Regions from separate parts of the Siminovitchia sp. FSL W7-1587 genome, predicted to be linked through region 1. Evidence: riboswitches for the same ligand, from Rfam matches in the RefSeq annotation. Region 1 holds a riboswitch; each other region holds the start of a gene.
What was found. A riboswitch is a leader RNA that binds a small molecule or an ion and turns the genes downstream of it on or off. The one in region 1 is predicted to bind thiamine pyrophosphate.

Region 2: linked by a shared signal. The riboswitch ahead of thiC (phosphomethylpyrimidine synthase ThiC) and the one ahead of NST31_RS14325 (ABC transporter substrate-binding protein) in region 1 are both predicted to bind thiamine pyrophosphate.
Region 3: linked by a shared signal. The riboswitch ahead of NST31_RS16765 (acetylornithine deacetylase) and the one ahead of NST31_RS14325 (ABC transporter substrate-binding protein) in region 1 are both predicted to bind thiamine pyrophosphate.

The regions. Positions count from the first base shown of each region.
Region 1 covers NZ_CP150169.1:3,068,292-3,074,374, reverse strand. Annotated here, with positions in the region: gene NST31_RS14335 (ABC transporter permease) at 1-513, opposite strand, end outside; gene NST31_RS14330 (thiamine-binding protein) at 513-803, opposite strand; gene NST31_RS14325 (ABC transporter substrate-binding protein) at 816-1,817, opposite strand; TPP riboswitch at 1,886-1,996, opposite strand; gene NST31_RS14320 (helix-turn-helix transcriptional regulator) at 2,165-3,409, opposite strand; gene NST31_RS14315 (TIGR01777 family oxidoreductase) at 3,490-4,401, opposite strand; gene NST31_RS14310 (hypothetical protein) at 4,789-5,253, opposite strand; gene NST31_RS14305 (sugar diacid recognition domain-containing protein) at 5,531-6,083, opposite strand, start outside.
Region 2 covers NZ_CP150169.1:1,644,627-1,650,709, reverse strand. Annotated here, with positions in the region: gene NST31_RS07740 (hydantoinase/oxoprolinase family protein) at 1-477, opposite strand, end outside; gene NST31_RS07735 (DUF917 domain-containing protein) at 474-1,568, opposite strand; gene NST31_RS07730 (cytosine permease) at 1,569-2,837, opposite strand; gene NST31_RS07725 (TetR/AcrR family transcriptional regulator) at 2,827-3,414, opposite strand; TPP riboswitch at 3,794-3,909, shown strand; gene thiC (phosphomethylpyrimidine synthase ThiC) at 4,035-5,819, shown strand; gene NST31_RS07715 (serine protease) at 5,841-6,008, shown strand.
Region 3 covers NZ_CP150169.1:3,545,504-3,551,586, reverse strand. Annotated here, with positions in the region: gene ytpR (YtpR family tRNA-binding protein) at 1-399, opposite strand, end outside; gene NST31_RS16770 (DUF1444 domain-containing protein) at 396-1,214, opposite strand; gene NST31_RS16765 (acetylornithine deacetylase) at 1,297-2,574, opposite strand; TPP riboswitch at 2,752-2,843, opposite strand; gene NST31_RS16760 (thioredoxin family protein) at 3,101-3,418, opposite strand; gene NST31_RS16755 (PTS sugar transporter subunit IIC) at 3,420-4,436, opposite strand; gene NST31_RS16750 (ABC transporter substrate-binding protein) at 4,575-5,603, opposite strand; gene NST31_RS16745 (ABC transporter permease) at 5,600-6,083, opposite strand, start outside.

The DNA of each region.
Region 1 (6,083 bases):
GTATGGCCATTCCAGCTTTGTAAATATATGCATTTTTGAAGCACCGACCATTAACATATATCGCTTCATCTCGGCCGGGGCACTCCTAAACCCGTCCATCGCCGCTACCGCGACAGGGAAAAAACAGACAAGGGTAATGACAATGACTTTGGGTAAAAGCCCAAACCCCAACCAAATCACCAGAAGCGGCGCCAATACAATAATCGGCACATTCTGCGATAAAATGAGGAGCGGATAAACGGATTCGTGAAATCCCGGCACTAAATGAAGCAAGATGGCGACAAGAATACCAACTGCACATCCGATCAAAAATCCTCCAATGGCCAGTCCAACTGTAGACTGGATATGCGGCGCGAGTTCCGCATATCCGGAAACCCCTTCTTTTGCAATGGAGCTGGGGGCAGGAAGCAGCCAGCCCTGAATGTTGGCAAGTTTTACGTATACTTCCCATATACATAATAAAAGGAGGAGGACCCCCAGTGGCCTCCATCCTTTTTTGACCAGCACTTTCATTACCGGTATTTCTCCGTCAATTGGCCCATGGAAATTCCGTCCGGCTGATACAATATTTTCACTTGGGAGATCACATTTTTACTGCCCATTTCAATCATCCGGTCATTCATTTTTTTCACAACATCCATCAATTTGGTAAAGTCCCCTTCCATCGTCGTTTCCAAAGGATGTACTTCATAACGGACTCCGGATTCCTCAATGACTCGAATCGCTTCATCGACATATGGAATAACGTCTTCGCCACTTTTTGTTTTCGGGATGATCTGTATGCTGATCAGTGAGTTTGTCATCGTTTACTCCTCCTATTTGGGTAAAAATTCATTCGTGAAGGCTTTTTCTACATCCATTTCCTTTTCGAGCAAATCTTTTTCAAGCATCCAGTCCATGTAGTTTTTCCATACTTCGGCCTTTTGTTCTCCCCAGCGGGCCGCATCATCTTGATAGCGGGGAGAAAGCCATTCCTGACTTTTTTTCACAAGCTCCGGATCAAGATCCGGTACCGCTTTGATCAATATCTCCGCAGCTTCTTCGGGTTGGCTGATAGCAAACTCGTACCCTTTGGAGACGGCTGCCATAAATGCTTTAACCGTATCCGGATCCGATTTGATCATTTCCTCATTCGTCGTAATGACTGGCGTATAATAATCAAGCTGATCAGAGTAATCGGTCAAGTAAATCATATTCATTTTTTCCCCGCGAAGCTCCGCTTCCACTCCCGTCCATGCATAATAAATCCAAGCGAAATCAACATCTCTTTGCACAGCGGTAAAAAAGTCCGCTTCTCCCATGTTGACAATATCCACTTTCTCTATATCGGCGCCAGACACCTCCATCAGTGACGCCAGGACCGCTTTCTCAAGCGGGGCTCCCCAGCCGCCATACGTTTTTCCTTCAAAGTCTTTCGGAGATGTAATGTTCTTTTCCTTAAGGGAGGCAAAACCGGATGTATTGTGCTGTATCACGGCTGCAAGAGACACAATCGGCACGTCTTGAACACGCGCCTCTGTCACGCTTTCTTGGTAACTCACTCCAAATTCGGACTTTCCAGAAGCAACAAGCTGATCAGAGCCAGCTTCCCCCGGCATGATGATGTCAACATCCAGGCCTTCTTCTTCAAAAAAGCCTTTTTCCTTCGCCACATAAAGCCCCGTATGATTTGTATTGGGCGACCAATCGAGTACGACCGACACCTTTTGATGTCCTTTTTCTTCTTTTTTTTCATTTTCATTTTTATCGGCCGCATTGTTCCCGCAGCCTGCCAGGAATAAAAGCAATGTGATGCAACCTGCCCACCATTTATTCATTGGATGTTCCTCCTTGAATGATAAAAAGCGCCCGGGAAAAAAGAACCCAAAAGGCGCCAAAAGTATATATTTGTATTCATTGACGTTCCCTTCGCTGGTATGAACCAGATCAGGTTCAAAGGGTCAGCATTTCACCAATGCTTTCTCAACCGGCGACACCGGTTCCCCTACTCAAATACGATGAAGTTTATTTTATTATATCAGAAGTAAAAAACTGCTCCAAGGCGGAGCAGTTCATTTTTATACCGGAGGAAAGATTGGTGGTGCTTGAGGGACGACTCCTCCAATAATTGGAGCGACGTACAGCGCAAATGCCACTCCTGCTGTTAAATATAGCTTTTTCATTTTCATTCCCCCCTTTCCGCGACTTTTTTATAATAATAAAGAGCTTTATCCAAGTTAGAGTCTGAATAATATCGGGCCAAGGATAAAGCGAATTTATTATAATCTTCTATAAAATAGGTCTTTTCCAAATATGGAAGCAAGTCATTTTCCAGAAAGTCCATCGCTCTATCTTTTCTGTTTTTCAATAAGTATTGATAATATTTGAAAATGAGCTGCTGCTTCCTCATGGAGCTTGCTTTTGTTTCCTGCAGTATTTTTGAAATATTTTCGAGTGCTTGTTCTTTCCGGCCCAGGGAAATGAGAAGCTCGGTGTAACTGCACAAGCTCGTTAAATACTCCGTTTCCGTCTGCGCATGTTCCATTGAAAGGAGATAATAGCGGGCAGCCTGATCCATTTCGCCCATTTTCTCTAAGAGCAAGGCATAATTGTTATACATGGCCGACTTTAATTCATCCGCATTAATCAAGTTCATATTTTTAAATATATAGTTATATTGTTCAGTGGCATTCTCGTAAATGCCCAAATCTGTATACGCAATGCCTAATAGAAACTGGGTATGCAATATTCGCAAATAATTAAACGATCTGGAAAACGCCTCCAACGCTTTATGGCCGTATGCAACACTGCTGCTGCTATCTTTTAGATTAGCATAATTGAAGGCAATGAAATAATAGAGTTCCGCTTGCCACGAAGACGGCAATAGATCATTCGCTTCTACTTTTAGCAGAGTATCCAAAGATAATTTATAATCACCTTTTATAATATAGTAAGCGCCATTAATAAATTCATAAAGCTCTTTTTCCTGTTCTGGCATTGAATTGACTATTTGTCTGATAATTTCTTGTTCCTTTTCAGCTTCCTCCAAATGATTCATCAGCAAGTGATAGCGATATACATATAAATGATAGAGTGATATATAGTTGGAAAACGTAATACACTCTTGTAATTCCTTCACACGATTGTAGCACTCCGTTGCCCGTTCCTTATCATACGAAAGCACCGCATCGAGTAAATCGGAAAGTTCTGTAGAAATCTTTTCTGATGTCTGCTGAATGGAATCCAGTGAAATGCCCAACCGATCGAGCAGCAGCATGATCGTTTCCCAATTTGCTTCTTTGTTATAGTTCTCAAACTTGCTTAAATGTGTGACAGAACAAATTCCCTTGCATAATTCGGACTGGGTCATATTCCTTAATTGGCGATGATATTTAATCATCGCACCTATATTCATCTTTTCTAGGCTCATATCTTCATCCTCTAGTCATGCTACTGTATAGATAAATGGTAGCATAAATTGGATAAAAAATCTATTTTTTGATAAACTTGTCATCTATTATTATCTAATATTTCTTTTAATGCAATCTCTATATTCGGATACAAAAAATCAAATTGATGTTTGATCGCCATTTCGGGAGTCACCCGCTGCCCCCGAACGAGCATATTGCTCATTTCTCCCAGTAACACGCGAATGAACCATTCAGGAACCGGAAGCCAATCCGGCCGCCCCAAAACAGCGCCGAGCGTTTTTCCAAACTCTTTCATTTGAACCGGCTTGGGTGCTGTGGCGTTTATCGGTCCAGAAATAGCAGGATGCTCGATTACAAAAGCTATTAAACGGGCCGCATCCTCCACATGAATCCAGGAAACCCATTGTTCACCGGAGCCAACCGTCCCTCCCACCCCCAACTTATAAGGAAGTGCCATCAAAGGGAGCGCGCCTTCTTTTCCAAGAATCAGGCCCAATCTGACAAGCACGGTTCGAATTCCAAGTCCTTCCGCCGCCAAGGCTTGTTCTTCCCAATCTTTTACGACAGTTGCCAAAAAGTCGGTCGCCTCGCTCCTTGAAGCTTCTGTAAATGTTTCCGTGGCAGACATGCCATAATACCCAATAGCCGAAGCATTGACCAACACTTTCGGTTTGTGGGCCATTTTTTCCGCCAAGCGTATCAGTTCTTTCGTTGCAGCCCGCCTGCTTCTTACAATTCTATCCTTCTTTTTGCTTGTCCATCTGATTCCATTAATCGTTTCTCCTGCCAGATTGACGAAAGCATCCACATTTATCAGTTCTTCTTCAGGCCGTGCTCCATCAACTAGCCATTTGACAGCCGCAAGACCTTCTGATTTTTCGACCTTGTCAGGATCTCTTGATAAAATAGTCACGCGAAAGCCATTGTTCAAAAGCTGCTTTTGCAACACTTTACCAAGAAAACCACTTCCGCCCGCAATCGCAACATGCATATCCATTCCCCCCGCTCAAATTCAATGTATATTTAAATATGATACAAACAAATTGGGGCCGCACCGCATCTATCCCATCCCCCTCCAAAAAAGGTCTCCCAACAATACCTATCGTACTATTTCCCTATTTTACATTTTCGTTATTATAAATTGCCGAAGATCATGTATGTATTCAAAAAACTAGATCATTTTCCAGTTTGTCTTTTGTATCAGATTATTCTTAAAAATGAATAATTGCAAGCAGAAACGCCATCCACTGATCACTGTCCGTCTTTTATAACAAAAAACAAACCGCCTGAAATCAAATGTACAAACCTTGATTTCACGCGATTTTATTGTCACGATTTGCGCGAATATCCATCCGCTTTCCACTTGTGGCCCTGCCTTTTATGCCAACTGTATGGATGTTAATTGTTCAGGGCTTTTTTCTGTAACGGTAAAGCCCAGCTTTTCAAGAATTTTTATGATTTCGCCAGCTGTCTGATGTTGTGCCACCAAAAAGGTCCGGTCCCTTTCCATCGTTTGTTTAACGGACGATAACAGTGTGAATAACGAAGCAGTTTTTTCGTAGGTTTTGTTTTTGGGTAATTCTTTTAACAAAGCGGTAGTTGGCTCTGTAACAGGCAATATCCAGATCTCACACGGATACGGAATCGTAAGCAGTTCATTGAAAACATCCATTTTTTCCAAAGGTGTTCTAAAAGTGTAATCAGTCAATTCGTAAACACCTGTCTTATTATAATCGATGTTATGAAATGGTGACGGGTCTCCTTTCACAAAAGACTTTATTTGTAAGTTTGAACCAGCCTTCAAATCAGGTGTATTATCGGGTATGGAAGATGTCATACTCACGTTTCTTACTCCCCCTGTTCATCTTTTTCTCCAGTGTAATGTTTAACCAATACCCTTTTTTAGAAAAAACAAACATGACGGGAATTTTCACTTCATCCGTTTGCGTATGACCACTCGTTAAAGCGTTCTTGTAAATCCAGTCATCTCCCTGTAGCGGTTTGGGAAAGAAAGAATGATCATCGTTGTTTTGCTCAATCATCCATCTTTCACTGTCATTCTCGCCGAGCGTGGGAATGGTACCTTTATTGCCATTAGGTATATTGTTTTCGTAAAAATTTCACCCCTGCCTTTGCAAAGCTCTGATTTTTATACTTTTTTTTAATACGATGTACAAGACTTGGCATTGTTCAAAGGACTGGGCGTCAATTTTGAATAATTGGTTGATTTTATTGAGTCTATAAATGAGCGTATTGCGGTGCACATATAGAAACCTCGCAGTCCGGCTAACATTCATATTATTTTCACAGTAAGAAAGAAACGTCTTGACCAGCATTTCCGCTTCGGGATGCGCCCATATTTTTTGTATGTCATCAGCGAAAAGGTCTAAAAAGGAAAAATCCATTTCCTCCAAGAAGATGTCGGGAAGAATTGCCCAACTGTCAAACGAATAGACTGCATTGTTCTTGTTTTTCTCCAAACCAATGATGAGCGCTTTGTGCGCCTGTCGATACGATTTGGAGGCTCCTTCAAGCCCCTTGTAGCATTTGCCGTATGAAATGGAAACCTTGCAATGAAGATGATGCCGCTCCAGAAACAAAGTCAACTTTCTAGCAGAACGTTCGCATAACTCCGCTAACGTTCCCATTTTTTGCTCTTCGATTTGTTTGAGA
Region 2 (6,083 bases), 1.4 Mb from region 1:
ACTTAGTACAGGAGAGAAGACGCCGGAAATCGCGATCGAATCGACTTTGCCCCGGAAGCGGTCCGCCGCGACTTTTAGCTCTTCCGCATCCAGGTTTGAGATAGGGGAGCCGTTATATTCATATCCCCCATGGATCAAGACGGTTTCCGCCTGTACTTTTTCCACTAAATCTGGTGGCCAATCCAGCAGGGGCGGGACGGTTGTCCCGCTTGGCAAACAAAGACGGACAATACCGACTTTGTTCAGTGATTTTCGTTCCACAATCGCGTTTGTGCAATGAGTCGTTCCAAGCGTGGCGATTTGTATTTTTTTTACATTCACGTTCGTTTCTGCCAACAGCTTTTTGATCGTTTTTTGGATTCCCGTAAATACATCTTTTGTTGTAGGGGATTTTGTGCTGCCAAGCACTTGATTGTCATTATCCAACAGGACGCCGTCCGTGTTCGTTCCTCCTACATCAATTCCCAATCTGATCATTTGTCCAATCGCTCCTTTACTAATGTTTCGAGCGGAATATAGTCATATGGATATTTGAAATATCTTGGTCCAGCCGTTTCGATTCCCATGTCAGTCCGCCACTTTTCGTGCGCGGGGAAGGCGGTGATGACAACGCGCGCGCCATATTTGAGCCCCTCGGTTGTGATAGGCATTCCGGTTTCTTCATCAAGGACGGCGATCAAGTCCGGCGTCATGGCAACCGGCTTGCCGTTCACCTCTGCCAGCAGGTGCTCGTTTTGGAAAAATAATGTCGCGGACTTGTCTTGAAAGTTGTCGAGTCCTTCAAAATGGGCTTCGCCTCTTGTAAATCCGCCTTCAATCTTTCTTTTAATGAGGGCGGCTTTTCCTTTAAACAGAATGTGGCCATTCAAAAGCCGGGTGATTTGTGAGATGGGATGCTCCGCCGACTCTCTTTTTCCCCGTAAAAGGCCACCCACATTTTTGGCAAGCGTCAAAGTTCCGGGAATGACGCTTTCTTTCGCCTGTTTTCCGGTTATTCCATAGTCGCAGACAATCGAAGAGCCGCCCATGGAGATGGTGACGTTACGGGAGATTTTTTCACTCCAATAGCCGTCGGCCGGTTCGATCGTCACAACGTTTCCTTGTTCATCCCCCACTGTGACGAGTTCAGGTTTGAGACCGTCTAAATGGAATGTCACCATTTGCGCTTCGGGAAAAGCGCGGCCCATCGCATCTCCATCCAGGATGGGAATATTGTTCATGGCGGCCACCGCCACAGGGATGAGGGAATTGACGCCGCCTATTTCAATCGGCATGACGACGTCGGTCTTTTTGCCGCTTGCTTTTTCAAAAGCTTTTAATGGAGCGGCCAGTTGCTCGAAGGATGGAATTTTTTCGACAAGAACGCTTGGCGAGCCCATTCCGGAAGCCGGCAGTATCCATTGATCATCCTTCAGTTCATCAACAGTGATCACTTCAACGGGACCGTATTGTTGTATGGCGGATAAAGCCATCATTTTTCCGATATAGGGGTCACCGCCGCCGCCTGTTCCGAGCACGGTTGCGCCGACGGCAATACATTCAATATCTTCTTCCGTTAACCATTTCATTTAAAAACGCTCCTTTTTATAAAAAATCAGAATGAAAATCAACTGGAAGATAAATGCGGTCAAAAAGCTGTCCAAAGAAGGAATGGTTGTTAAAGTAAACAGCGCCAATCCAATCGGGCCTTCCATTGTCAGCCAGCTGATCAAAGTTCCGAGCGCCCAGGCCAAAAGCGGCAACAGCTTAAAGCGTTTATCGTTTTCTTCCCGGAACAACCGCATGCCCCCGATATAATAGGATGCTGTATAAACACCGCCGATGGGGGTGATAAACATCGTCATAATCGTTAAAAAGTCGATAAAGTGATCATAAATACCTAGGACGGCAAGTAGTGTGCCGACAATTCCGGCGATCAGGGTGAGTGTCACTTTGCTCGTTTTGGTAAAAATAACCGAAAGGCTCAATCCAGATGAATAGGCGTTGCTCGTATTCGTTGTCCATTGGGCCAGAATCAGCACTAAAATGCCCGGAATACCGAGGCCGACTGTAATCATTATCGTTGTTAAGCTGCTTTCATCCATAATGCGAGACAAAATCATTGCGATAATGATCATAAAACTGTTTCCAAAGAAAAATCCGAAAAAGGATGCCAGGACGGCATCTTTTTTTGTTCGAGCCCATCTTGAAATGTCCGGTGAAATCGTCGCCCCGACAACAAAAATGCTGATGACGAGCGAGATGGCCATCCCAAACGTAAATGTGTTTTCTACAGGGGCGTTCAGTTCGCTCGCGCCAAATTGCCGAATGGCCAGCCCCACTGCCGCCAAGACAAGGATGAGTAGCAGTGGAACGGACCATGAGCTTAATTTTTCAATCGCTTTATAGCCGATCACCGCGGTTGTCATCATTAATACTCCGCCGATTGCAGCCAACAACGGGACAGGAGCTTTTAATCCGAGCGCACCTTCAATGGCGGCATACGCATTCTCGGCAAAGAATCCGGCTTGGACACCGAACCAGCCCAGTAAGGAAATCGCCATAAATAAGGACACAAGCTTTGCTCCCGAAATGCCGAATGTAAATCTGGAAATCATTGATGTGGATAATCCGGTTACCGCTCCGACGTAGGCGCAAAAAGCGGCTAAGATGCCTAAAATGGCAGAACCGATCAAGACCGCCCACAAAGCGTCTTGAAAGGCCATGCCTTTTCCGAGTTCCGCCCCGAACAGCATCGCGGATAAGTCGATGCCAACCGCGATCCAAACGAGGCTGATGGAAAACCATGCTTTCCTCTCGCTCATCGGAACGGCTTCTCTGGCGTAATCATTTTTCATTTTCATATCCTCCCAGCAAAATCCTCATGATGTAAAGAGCTTCTTCTATTTGATGTTGCAGTTGTTTTTGATCGTACAGATTTATTTCCCAAAAAACCCCATCCATGATTACGACAAATTGTTTGATGAGCCTTGTCGCCTGATATTCAGTTATAGACGGGATGTCCCGTGTAATCAGCGTCAATAAAGAGTTAATCAACCAGTCGTCAAACTGTTGGATATGCTCCTGAAGATACTCATGGATTTCCGGCGGCGGTGCGGTGACAAGAGAAATGTAGGCATTCGTTTCCTCGTTATTCTCTTGGTGATAGGCGACCGCTCCTTTGATAAGCGCTTCAAAAATGTCAAAAATCGGCCGATCATGCACTTTTTGAAGAATTGACTGCATTTCTATGAAATGATCTTTTAATAGCTTTTGAAAAGCCGCCAAAAACAGCGCTTCTTTATTTTTGTAAAAAAAATAAATCGATGCTGGTTTTATGCCGACTTCTTTGGCAATATTCCGCATCGTGGCACCGTGGTAATTGAATTTGGAATATTCGCGAATGGCAGCTTGCAAAATCTTGTCTTTTGTCAAAAAATTCCACACCACCTAACAAGTGTTAGGTTAATGATAATGGAGCTTTTGGCGAAAATCAATAGGATAATAGAGGATGCCGGATAAGTGCTTGTTTCTTAGACAGGCAGTTTTAGGCAATCGCGAACGGCTTTTCTTTATGCCCCACAAACTTCTTGTTTCTAACTATCATCCGAATCCAGTATTTTTTCCTTGAAGGTTTTATTGAGTGGATCTTATTGGATTGAAGGTTTTATTGAATGGAAAATCTTATTGAAATCTCTATTTTACGTATCATCTGAAGGGAGATAGATTGAGGGCACATCATGACAAAAGGTTCATTTTTGTCATATCTCTTGTTTTTTTATTCTAAATTTGTATAATATTAAGTAAATCTAATAGCAATAACTGGGGGTGCCCAATGAGTTGGGCTGAGAGGAGAAACACGATGAAGTTTCTTGACCCTTTGGACCTGATCTGGTTAATGCCAGCGTAGGGAAGTTAGTCGGCAGTTTTGGGATACAGTATATGCAAGCCGGGTCCAGTCTTTCTTTGTGGACCCGGCTTTTTAATGTATCTGCCTCCAAGCTGTGTATTCAGATCTCGTCCTTTCAATTATTTTGTAGAGGAGAGATTTTTTTATGTCCATGTCATTCACAAATGAAAAAAATGGTACAGTCATGTTTCAATTTCCAGGAAGCAAAAAAGTGTATGTAGAGGGGTCAAGGCCTGATATCAGGGTTCCCATGCGGGAAATTATGTTGAGTGAGACGAAAACGGAGGCCAAAGTGGAAGCGAATTCTCCTGTTCGAGTATATGATACAAGCGGTCCATATACGGATCCTGATGTTAACGTAGACATTGCCAAAGGCTTGCTTCCGCTTAGAAGCAAGTGGATTCAAGAACGAGGGGATGTAGAAGAATATGAAGGCCGGGAAATGAAACCGGAAGACAATGGCTTTAAATCCAATCATGACCCGCGTGCCGATCGTCATATTTTTCCCGGGTTAAAGCGTAAACCACTCCGCGCCAAAAAAGGCGCAAACGTTACCCAGCTGCATTACGCCAAAAAAGGGATTGTTACACCTGAAATGGAATTTATTGCAATTCGTGAGAATATGAAACCAGAATTTGTCCGGGATGAAGTGGCAAGCGGCAGGGCGATCATTCCTGCAAACATTAATCACCCAGAGGCTGAGCCCATGATTATTGGGAGAAACTTTCATGTGAAAATCAATGCGAATATTGGGAATTCCGCGGTAACGTCCTCCATCGAGGAAGAAGTCGAGAAAATGACTTGGGCAACACGCTGGGGCGCTGATACAATCATGGATCTATCAACAGGGAAAAATATCCATACAACCCGTGAATGGATTATTAGAAACTCTCCGGTTCCGATTGGGACAGTTCCCATTTACCAGGCCTTGGAAAAGGTAAATGGAGTTGCGGAGGATCTTACATGGGAAGTATATCGCGATACTTTGCTGGAGCAGGCGGAGCAGGGGGTCGATTATTTTACCATTCATGCCGGCGTTCTGTTGCGATATGTTCCTTTGACAGCCAATCGTGTTACAGGAATCGTCTCCCGGGGCGGGTCTATTATGGCCCAATGGTGTCTGTATCACCATAAAGAAAACTTTCTTTATACTCATTTTGAAGAAATATGTGACATCATGAAGACTTATGATATCGCCTTTTCGTTAGGGGATGGCTTGCGTCCGGGGTCGATTGCGGATGCAAATGATCAAGCGCAGTTTGCGGAGTTGGAGACGCTTGGTGAACTGACGAAAATAGCCTGGAAGCATGATGTCCAAGTGATGGTGGAAGGGCCGGGGCATGTGCCGATGCATCTTATTAAAGAAAATATGGACAGGCAAATGGAAGCCTGCCAAGAAGCTCCCTTTTACACGCTAGGACCACTGACAACCGATATTGCTCCTGGGTATGATCACATTACCTCCGCTATTGGCGCTGCAATGATTGGCTGGTATGGAACCTCCATGCTTTGCTATGTCACCCCAAAAGAACATTTGGGACTTCCGAATAAAGATGATGTTCGGGAAGGGGTCATCACTTATAAAATCGCCGCACATGCGGCAGATTTGGCGAAAGGCCATCCGGGTGCGCAGATGAGAGATGACGCACTTTCCAAAGCCCGATTCGAATTTCGCTGGGAAGACCAATTCAACTTATCATTGGATCCGGAACGGGCAATGGAATATCATGACGAGACTCTTCCGGCTGATGCGGCCAAAACAGCGCATTTCTGCTCCATGTGCGGACCCAAATTTTGCAGCATGAGAATTTCTCATGACATTCGTAAATATGCGGAAAAAAACAACTTAAACACGCAGGAAGCATTTGAAAAAGGAATGCAGGAAAAAGCGGCTGAATTCCAAAAAGCCGGAAGCAGTATATACCAATAATTTTCTCTGGAGGTTTTCCGTATGAATGTACAAAAAATAAGAGAGGAAATTAAGCAGTTGGAAAGGAAAATAGAGGTATTGCAGGTACGGTTAAATGAAATCCAACAAGCCTGCGACCATCATTTTATTGGCGATGCATATTATGAAACCTGCAGCAAATGCAATAAGGTGAATGTATTATATTATTAATGGTTCACTACTAAAAGCCCCCGAAAGGAAACTGATATGCTCCCCTAAAGGTAGACAGATAAAAAATAAAAATCT
Region 3 (6,083 bases), 480 kb from region 1:
GTTGGGAGCCCCACAAACGATTTGCAGTTCTTCCGACCCGACATCGACGAGACAGACACTTAGTTTATCTGCATTCGGATGCTTTTCTTTCTGTTTAACGAACCCGACAACAAACTTTGGTGAAAGATCTGCTTCCAACTTCTCTTCCATTCCGTTTTCTGCCAGCGCCTTCTCGATGTTCTTCACCAATTGCTCGGTCAGTTCCACTTTTCCATTTGCATCAATATCTATGTATTTGGATGCGTGAAAAAGGTTGAACCCTCCTGTTACATTCGTTTCCCCGTCAAAGATCCGGACCGCATCCCTTTTTCGTTCAAATTGAAACTTTTCCCGGTCTACATCCTTCAACACGATCATTAACGTATCGCCAATTCCTTCACGGTTATAAAATACATTCATGTATTGTTCCCCTTTCCATTGTCTACTCTTCTATTTTTACCCATAATAAATATCGGCTCAAGTTTTCCTTTTTCATATATAAATGAGAGCGCCGTAATGGGTACAAGGCCATTTGTAAAAAAGCTCATCGTCATTTGCGCCAGTACATCGTAGCCGGTCTCATTCCGCAAGTCGGCGATGATGAGAACATCTTGATGAGGAACCGCCACAGCCATTTCCCCTTTTATATTTGTTGCCGTTTCTTCTAAAAACTTTTCGTTTAATATTCGGCTTGCGTCGTATCCGTCATTTGTATTCAGAAAGTAGAACTCGTTTCCGGCCACCTCGTCTTTTTTCATGGCCGTCGGAAGCGAGCGGACATTGAATCGTGCCATTTCCCGGATTTCGTGCGGATCGAGACCCTCTTTCTGTATAAACTCATCATCAATCAGGCGATATGTTTTTCCAAGGTCGAGCGCATAATACACTCTTGTCTCTGCCGTATGCTCATCGGTAAGAAACTTATTGCCGTCTTCGGATTCAACGGGAAACGAGGTGGAGCGAATCACGGGAAAAATATTTTTTTCACTTCCGGCAACAACTTGTTCCCGATCCATGACACCAAGCGCTTCTTCGGCGTAATAAACGACTTCATCAATCGCTTTTTCCTTGCGCTCATGCCATTTGGCAACGATTCCCGGCAAGGAAATATCAATCCCTTTGCCATTTTCCGCATTTTCAACACGCAATAATTCTTTTTTTCGATCATATGTAATCGTCCGGCCTTCTTTGCTTAGCCGCGCCTCAAGCTCTTCTTTTAGTTTTCGCTCACTCATTTTCAATGAAAGACCCTCCCTGGGTAAAATACGCTACCATCCATCATACATCAAAATGACACGGGCTAAAAGAATGAACGCTTTACTCTTTTTTCGTATTACACCACTCAACCATGAAATGCAACAAAGTCTTCGTAAACTTGCATAACTGTTCAATGTTTATTTTTTCATCCACGGAATGAGCTTCTTCTACTGTACCCGGCCCGTAAATAGCTGAAGGGATTCCCGCTTCCTGGAACCAGCCTCCATCCGTAACTGTTTTGGACATCCCTGTTTTTGCAGCCGTTTGCCATACGTGTTGATGAGACTGCTGCAGCCTCTTAATCGCGGGATGACTTTCCTCAAGCTCCAGAGCCGGAAAAATTTCACCCTTTTCCTCGATCATGGATCGGCCACCCCAGCGAAACTGCGGAGGATTGTCTTTTAGCCAAGGGTCAGCCTCAGCGACACGGCGAATATGGCTTTCGATCTCAGCAGTAACAGACTCATATGTTTCATTCGGATAATAATGAACGGTCACCCACAAACGGCATTCATCTGCTATAAATGCGGGATGCCTTCCTCCTTCAATTACGGCTGGATTAATGGTGTTCGCCCCAGCCGGAAAGCCCGGATAGTGCTTGGTTATCGCCCAATGGCGTTCTAATTCCTGCAACCCGGCAATGATTTTCATCATTTTTTCTATGGCGCTCGCTCCATATACCCCACCGCCGGCATGAATCATATGTAGACGCATAGCATCGTGGAAAACCTCACGGCTTTTCACGGTGATCCAGCCAGTTATCACTCCTCCCTGCCCATGGATTTCACTATCGCTCACATCCATGACAAGGGCAAAATCACCTGAGTATCCCCGTTCAATACAAGAAAGTGTTCCGGCTTCTCCCACTTCTTCCCCAATTACCGACTGGAATTGCAAATCACCTTTCAGCTCAATACCATGCTCATTTAACAATTTAAAAGCAAAAAGCGCTGCCGCCATTGCACCTTTCATGTCCGCAACGCCCCGACCATAAGCAAAACCGTTCTTGGTTATCATGTCAAAAACAGGGACAGTCCATTCACTTTGATCTCCTACTTCCGCTACATCAATATGGCCATTGATAATCAAACTGTTGTAACGCTCCCCCTCGGTCCCCTTCTTGATCCCAACCACATTCGGATCATTCTCGTAAACGTCCCAGCTATCTGTTTCGAAATGTACCTGCTGTAAAAACGATTCAATATATTGTTGGACCTCCCTCGTATTTCTCGCAGGAGGACTAACCGTTGGATAACGAACTAACTCCTTTAAAATGTCCAGTAATTCACCTTGCCTCTGATCAACACTTGCGCTCAAATCATTTTGTATACTTAGCATGATAATTCTTCCTTTCTATATATGGATGAAAATCCCTGGCGAGTGCTTAGGCCGATGATTCCCCGTCACAACTGGCATATCAATTACATAGAGCTACTTCCATCTCTGACACTTTATTACGTTCCAAACGTGAAAAAAGCCGCTCTTCACGCAGGAAGGCAGCGGCTTTTAAAACAATGACAAAGCAGCCTGCTTCCCTACGCCAGCATAAACCGGATCAGGTTCAAAGGGTTTACTTCTCAGCCGTCAAGGCTCCCCCAGCAGAAAATATTTCGCAATATTCTTCTATCATCATCTATCTTATCATAATATTACTGATTGTACACAATACCGGAAGGCGCCGCGCATTGAAGCATGAACGATCACAAAGCGCTCGGCCATCGAAAGAGATTGCGATACATAAAAAAGTGAAGCACGCTTCCTTCCAACCGCAAGCTTTTGAAAAAAACTGTCCAGCGTTGTAACAGCTCCGGCGAATTCTTGCCGACTTTCGCTGAAAGCTGAGCGAAAAAGCGCTCCTTCACACTTACTCAGACAGGCCGTTTATAAAGTCCTCGATTTCTTCCAGCGTTTTTCTGTCTTTGCTTACAAACCTTCCTGCTTCTTTCCCGTCATGGTATGCGACAAAACTTGGAATACCAAAGATATCCATTTCTTGGCATAGTTCAAGAAATTCATCCCGATCGACGTATACGAAATGATATTCCGGATAATCCGCTATTAACCGCGGCAATACAGGTTCAAGCACCTTACAGTCCGGACACCAGTCGGCGGAAAACATAAAGATGGCACGTTCTTCATTCTTCAATTGCTCAAATTGTTCTTTTGATTGCAGTTTTTCCATATTACTTCCCTCCAGCATTTATAAGCATCTGGCCAGGTTTAATCCAGCCGCGCTTTCTCATATATTCTGATATGATTAAGCTTATCACAGCCGGACCAATAACATGGAGTACAATGACTTGGATCAGAACACTTGTTGAAAATCCCATCGTTGTAAATGTCATGATCTGCCCGACAAAACCGCTCGTTCCCATACCGGCTCCAGCGGCATTGCTGGTCATTCTCCATACGGTCGCCCCAATTGGAGCCAATAGGATGCCGGCAACTGTCGGTGGAATTAATATAAGCGGATAGCGAATAATATTCGGAACCTGCAACATGGAAGTCCCAATCCCGATAGCAAGCAAACCTCCCACTTTATTTTCCCTGTAGCTTGCCACCGCAAATCCGACCATCTGTGCACTGCAGCCAATCGTGGCAACGCCGGCGGCAAGTCCATTCAAATCAAGCATCAAAGCGATAGCCGCACTGGAAATGGGAGCCGTGAGAGCAAGTCCCATCAATGTGGCGACCACCATCCCCATGACGATCGGACGCTGGTCTGTAGCCCACATGATCCAGCTTCCGAAGACCGTCATAAATGTCGAAATGGGCGCTCCCACGAACTTTGCCACGGCAAATCCGGTAAAAATAGTAACAAGTGGAGTAACAATAATATCAACTTTCGTCTCCTTGCTAACCATTTTTCCAATTTCCGTTGACATTAACGCGGCCACATAACTTCCTGCGGGACCGCCAAATTCAGCACCGGCCGCACCAGTTGCCACTGCCGCAAAAATGACCAAAGGTGGCGCGCCAAGTCCAAAGGCAATCGCCACTCCGATTGCCGGCCCCATTAATCCCATCGCCATTTCGCCCATTTCAACGAAAAATGGCCATCCGAGCTGTTCACCAACCGTTTTCATAATCAAACCGATAATCAAAGAAGAAAAAAGTCCGAGCGCCATATAACTTAACGCATCAATTACATAAGCTTTTGCAGTTAAATGGACACCTTTCCTGTCGAGAAATTGTTTCAACGCCAAATCCTCCTGTAAAAAATAAATACAAGTCCACTTAACTAGTGTAAAGACAACTGTATTTTTTGTCTATCTTTTATTTCATATTTTTCCCCATAAACAAAGAAAACACCCCCACACAATGGGGGGTGTCAATCGTTATGATTCAACGATATTGATATACATCTCCTCTGCTGGAGGAGCTTTTTCCACATAATCCGTATCTTCCAGCCACTGGATGACTTCATTCCATAAATCTTCCGACTGACTTCCAAACGCTTCGTTTTCCTTTTCCATTTTTGGAAGCAAAATATTCAAGCTTTCCTGTTCTACTTCTTTGTTGAGAGGAAAGTTTTCATCGTCCTGATTGTTTAATAAAATTTCCAGCGCTTCTTCCGGGTTTTCTTTCATAAACTCATACCCTTTTGAAGCTGCCTTCCAAAAAGAACGGATTGAATCTTCTTTTTCTTTCCATGTATCATCATTTGTGACAAACACCAGCTCGTAGTAACTTGGAACACCATAATCTACTGGATTAAAATGCTCCGTTTCTACTCCTTGGTTGGCAAGCATAGGGACTTCATGATTGATAAAAGCACCGGTAACCGCATCCACCCGCTTTGTCGCAATCGCCGCATTCAGCTCAAAACCGACGTCCGTCATCTTCACCTTGCTCATATCTCCGCCATCAGACTCCACGATTGTTTGTACGAGCGGTTCATTAAGCGGCGTTCCCGGCCAGCCGACTGTTCTTCCTTCCAAATCTTTCGGTCTCTTTATATCACTGTCTTTCAAATAAATAATATGATTGAGCGGACTTCTGACAATCGCAGCGACCGATTTTACCTGTACCCCATCAGCCCTTGCCGTGATCACATCAGATTGATAACCGATGCCAAGTTCAATATCTCCTGTAGCTGCCAGATTAATAGGGTCCGTTGGATTGGCAGGAAAACGGATGTTCACATCCAGTCCTTCCTCTTCAAAAAAACCTTTTTCCTTTGCAGCATATAAATAACTATGGACGGCGTTGGGATACCAGTCCAGCATAATGTCAAAAGATTGTAATTCTTTATCCGTTTCCTTCGTTTTATCTGGGCTGGAAGCAGTTTCCCCCTGTTCTCCCCCACATGCCGAAAGCAGCATTACAGCGAATAATGCGCAATAGAATACAATTCTCTTTCTCATTTTATATTTCTCCATTTCATCGTTATTTTTTCAAGCCAAGCGACAAGCAAAAACAACATAATGCCCGTCAGCGATAACAGAACGATTGGCGCAAACACTCCCGCTCCATCAAATTGTGTCATCATTCTTCGACTAAAGTATCCAAGCCCCTTGTCAGCTCCCAGCCACTCCCCGATGGCCGCTCCGATGACGCTCAATGTAACGGCTACTTTTAATCCCGAATAGAAATGGGGTAATGCCGACGGAAGCTCCACCTTATAAAATATCTGTCGTTTTGTGGCCCCCATCGCTTGAAGTGTTTCTTTTAAGTGAATATCGGCGGACCGCAGACCGTCAAACGTATTAACCGTAATCGGAAAAAAAGTGATGAGCACGGTCACAACGATTTTGCTCCAAAGGGAATAGCCAAACCAAAGGACGAATATCGGCGCAAGCGCAATAATGGGTATCGTTTGCGAAGCGATAAGCAAAGGGAAAAAC